2 regions of the Priestia sp. FSL W8-0524 genome follow, and region 1 is predicted to be linked to the other one. Evidence: riboswitches for the same ligand, from Rfam matches in the RefSeq annotation. Region 1 holds a riboswitch; the other holds the start of a gene.
What was found. A riboswitch is a leader RNA that binds a small molecule or an ion and turns the genes downstream of it on or off. The one in region 1 is predicted to bind cobalamin.
Positions count from the first base shown of each region.

Region 2: linked by a shared signal. The riboswitch ahead of NST66_RS14065 (cobyric acid synthase) and the one ahead of NST66_RS08420 (ABC transporter substrate-binding protein) in region 1 are both predicted to bind cobalamin.

Region 1 covers NZ_JBBOUG010000001.1:1,686,009-1,688,480, forward strand. The annotation lists gene NST66_RS08410 (YpjP family protein) at 1-182, shown strand, start outside; gene NST66_RS08415 (thioredoxin family protein) at 371-685, shown strand; cobalamin riboswitch at 776-908, shown strand; gene NST66_RS08420 (ABC transporter substrate-binding protein) at 1,168-2,127, shown strand; gene NST66_RS08425 (adenosylcobinamide amidohydrolase) at 2,216-2,472, shown strand, end outside.
Region 2 covers NZ_JBBOUG010000001.1:2,759,855-2,762,326, forward strand. The annotation lists gene NST66_RS14065 (cobyric acid synthase) at 1-1,258, opposite strand, end outside; cobalamin riboswitch at 1,351-1,530, opposite strand; gene NST66_RS14070 (YdcF family protein) at 1,678-2,241, shown strand; gene NST66_RS14075 (APC family permease) at 2,300-2,472, opposite strand, start outside.

The DNA.
Region 1 (2,472 bases):
ATGTATATGACCGGGAAACCGGTCAGGACTTAATACGGTTTCATGTACGGCGTGAAAATCCTCCAAAAGATGGATACTGGTTTAATTTTCACTATCATGCGGCCGCAGATAATTTTCAAAAGCATTATGATTTAGGGAAAATTTATTGGAACCGAAACATGCCGCCTAAGTGGTTCAGCTGATAATAGACACAACATTCTACAATTTCGAAATGTTAGCTTTTTTAAGCTAGCATTTTTTTACGTCTAAAACCGTTATGGTCTAAATAAGCTGAAACATTAGCACAACGATAAAAAAATCGTTTATAATGAAGTCAGACTTCTTACTATAGAATTGTAGGAAGGAACGAATAGACGCTGGAGGTAACACAATGAAACAATTTACGGAAGAAAAACAATTTCGCGAACAAATTAAGAATGAAACACTAAGCGTTGGGATTTTTACGACAACGTGGTGTCCTGATTGCAAACGTTTGGATATGTTTATTGATGAAATCGTTGACGAAAATACAGATAAAGCATGGTTTAAAATTGACAAGGATGAGTTTGAAGAACTTTCTGCTGAAAACAATGTAATGGGTATTCCTTCTCTTCTTGTATATAAAAACGGTGAAAAAATTGCGCACCTGCACAGTGCAAATGCTAAAACGCCTGAAGCGGTCCGTGAATTTTTAGCAACTCTTTAATTCCCTAAGCTGCGAGAGCATTCTCGCAGCTTTTTTTGTGAGAATGGCTATTTCCATTTTTCGATGAGTGGGGTATACTAGGACAAGTGAATAATCGTAAAGCAATAAGGTCTCAATTTAAAGATTGAGTGAAAAGGGAAGTCTGGTGAAAAACCAGCGCGGTCCCGCCACTGTAAGCGCTTTGTGCGTAAGTCAGGAGACCTGCCTTATTGTTAGCTGTGAAACCTTCGAGGAAGGGTGAAGCAGGGTAATGAACATACATATCAAGTATAGTGAACGGATTCTTTTCCTGCTTATCTTGACGTTACCTGCTTTGCTTTCAATTGAAAGTAAAGCTTTTTTATTTTGAAGCTGCTGCCGAGCAGTATACATAGTCAAAGCGGAAAAAACGGGATAGCGCTGCTTTTTGCATGATCATTTGCTTTTTCTTTAACGTGGAGGTTTCGTATTCACAATGAACAATATATAGGGGGAGTATTTAGATGAAAAAATGGCTTTCGTATTCCATTATTGCGCTGTTAGTCATCGTACTTGCTGCATGCGGTGCAGGCAGCCAAAGCAACAGTGATAAAAAAACGAAGCAAGATACAGAACAAACGTCACAAGCTGCGTTTCCAGTGAAGGTAAAAGACGCGCGTGATAAAGAAATTACGTTGAAAAAACAGCCTAAGAAAATTGTTTCATTAATGCCAAGTAATACGGAGATTGTATATGCCCTTGGCCTTGAAAAAGAATTAGTCGGTGTCACAAGCAACGATGATTATCCTAAAAGCGTAAAGAAAAAAGCGCAGGTGGGAGATATGAACGTTAATGCAGAAAAAGTTATTGCTTTAAATCCTGATTTAGTGCTGGCACACGCTTCAAGTATGGGCGTTTCAGATGAAGTATTTAAACAAATTGAAAGTGCGGGTATTCCGGTATTTGTTGTAAAAGATTCAACAACGTTTGATACGGTTTATGATTCTATTACGCAAATTGGTAAATTAACGGGTAAAACAAAAGAAGCTAATCAAACAATTAAAGACATGAAAGAAAAAGTAGCTTCAATTGAGAAAAAAGCAAAAACGATTTCAAAAGAAGATCGTAAAAAGGTATGGATAGAGGTATCGGGAGCTCCTGAGATTTATACAACAGGAAAAGGTACGTTCATGAACGAAATGCTTACTATGATCGGTGCTGATAACGTAGCGGCTAGTGAAAAGGGTTGGGTTAAGTTTTCTGAAGAGCAAGTTGTTAAGTTAAACCCTGACGTTATTATCGCAACGTATGATGCAGACAAAAATGAGATTATGAAGCGTCCCGCTTGGAGCAGCATGACTGCTGTAAAAGAGGGGAACATCGAAAAGGTTGATCAAAACAAAATCAACCGCTTAGGACCTCGTATTGTAGATGGCTTAGAGGACTTAGCAAAAGCAGTATACCCTGAGGTGTACAATAAATAAAAAGAGGGACCATATTCCAGTTCGAATTGAAAAGGGGATTGGTCCCTTTTCACATCTTAAAATTGAAGAACGGCCTGAGCTTTTAATCATGAAAACCGAGACTTCTTATAAAACATACAGCTCAGGCGTTTTAGGAACAGGTATCATGGAAACGGACACCTTTTACAATCGATTTGTTCATAAAGACTATTATTCAGATACTCCTTCTTTAGAGTATGAGCAATATTTGATGAAAGAAAATGTGCGCCATGAGCAAATCGTAGGGTTGATGACAGCGGTTTGGTTAAAAGAAAGAGCGGTTTACTGTTATGAAGGCTACGGAGTAAGAGTAGCTTCCGTGATAAC
Region 2 (2,472 bases), 1.1 Mb from region 1:
CTACCACCGCAAAGGCTTCCGTCATGCTTTTAGAAACCGTCTTTCCCATATGAATTTCATAGCCTTCAATCGAAACCTTCTCACTCTCTAACTGAACATATCCAGAAACTCTTTCTGTTTTTTTGCTGGTTGTCATAACGGTTTCCACTGGAAGCAAACCCAGCCCTTTAATAGATTCAATCCGGGACTCTACTGCATCGGGGTCCGTAATTGTCTCGCCTAACATTTGATATCCCCCGCAGATGCCAATAACGTGAGCGTTTGTTGCGTTCAAGACTTGATTAATGGCTAGAGCCAGGCCGCTTTCTTGTAAAAACTGCGCATCTTCAATCGTATTTTTGCTTCCTGGTAAAACAATTAAATCAGGCGTACCTAGTTGTGATGGCTTGGTTACAAGTCTCACATGACAGTCTTCTTCTAAGCTTAGAGGATCAATGTCTGTAAAATTTGAGATGCGAGGATACGAGATAACCGCAATATCGATTTCTTTTAACGGATTTACAAGCGTTGAGTAATTTCTGAGTGATAGCGAATCTTCAGCGTCAATTTCCACGTCGTGCATATAAGGAATCACTCCTAGTACCGGAACTCCCGTGTATTCTTCAAACCACTTCAACCCCGGTTTTAAAAGCTCTAAGTCCCCTCGGAATTTATTGATTAACACTCCAATTACTCTAGGTTTATGTTCATCTGGAAGCAATTGAAGAGTACCCACCAGACTCGCAAAAACCCCTCCTTTATCAATGTCTCCTACTAACACAACAGGGGCTTGGGCTATCTTTGCTACGCGCATATTTACCAGTTCCCGATCGTTCAAATTCACTTCAGCAGGACTTCCAGCACCTTCAATCACAATTCGATCATAATGATTGGCAAGCTCTTTATAAGACTCCGTGATAACGTTCAAACCTTCATTAAAAAATTCTTGCCGATACTGAAAAGCAAACATATTACGAAGCGGTTTTCCATGAACGACAATTTGAGATTCATGATCACGAGTTGGTTTAATTAAAATAGGATTCATATTGGTTGTTGCTTCTACTCCAGCCGCTTCAGCTTGAATTCCTTGCGCTCTTCCAATTTCTTTTCCATCCATTGTAATGTATGAATTAAGCGCCATATTTTGCGATTTAAACGGTGCAGTTTGATAGCCGTCTTCTTTAAAAATACGGCAAAACGCTGTAGCAATCATGCTTTTTCCAGCGTCTGAGTGCGTTCCTTGAATCATAAGAGGTTTTCCTTTTTTCACTTTTTCCACTCCCTATCACATAAAAAAACCTTAACTGTAAAAGTCAAGGTTTGGTCATGCGCTCATTAACACATTGTCTTGACTTATTTCTCCCACCGAAAAATAAGGGGTTTTTAAAAGCAGGTCTCCTGGCTTATGCTTCATTTTACTTCTGCATCCTTCCTAGTTTGACTAGTGGGTCTTTGCAGGTTCATCCACATTTACAGTAGCGGGGGCTGCACCGGATTTACACCGATTTCCCTATTATCCTCCTTAGAGGCACTTTTAAAATCATTTATTCTTTATTGTAACGAATTTTATAACCATTCACAATAACGATTTTCTTCTATTATTATATATTACTGTGTTTATACTTATTTGAGTCTCGTATGCTATAATAACAATTATTTTCCAAACATCTTATGAAATAGCTAGGAAGGTGCTCGTAGTTGAAGAAAAAAATCATTTATATCTTTATTAGTTTGCTTGTTCTTTACATAGCAATCATGTCTTTTTGTATGTATCAAACCGCTCATCAGCCTGTTCCGCAAAAAGCAGATTATGTGCTCATTTTAGGTTCCAAAGTAGACGGAGATCAAATGTCTCCTAGTTTAAAAGAACGAGCAAAAACGGCTTTATCTTATTTAAAGACTCATAAACAAACAAAAGTTATCGTAACGGGTGGAAAAGGATCCGATGAAGAAATTTCTGAAGCAGAAGCAGCCTATCGTTTTCTACGAAAAGAAGGAATTAAAAAGAATCGAATGATAAAAGAGGATCAGTCAACTTCTACTTTTGAGAATTTCACTTTCACTAAAAAGAAAGTTGATATTCAACACAAAAAAGTCGTGCTTGTTAGCAGTGATTTTCATTTATTTCGCGCCTCTATTATTGCCAAGCGTCAAGGTTTTGACGTTTATCCTTTAGGTGCAAAGACACCAAATTCAATTAAACTTCAAGCCTACTTTCGTGAGTATGCTGCTATCTTAAAAACGTGGCTGTTTGATAAATAAATAGAGTACACCCCTATACAAACGAAAAACACGGCATGAATTCATGCCGTGTTTTTTATTAATCATCCGTATCGATAACTGCTTTTGGTAAACCCGTGTATTTCGCCCAGTAGAAAATACCGATTGAAACAAGAGCAATTAAAATTAAGTCAAGCGGGTTGCTTAGCACACCTTGTCCTCCACCAAATGAGCCTAGGTAAGAGATAACAAGCATAATAATATAATAAGCAA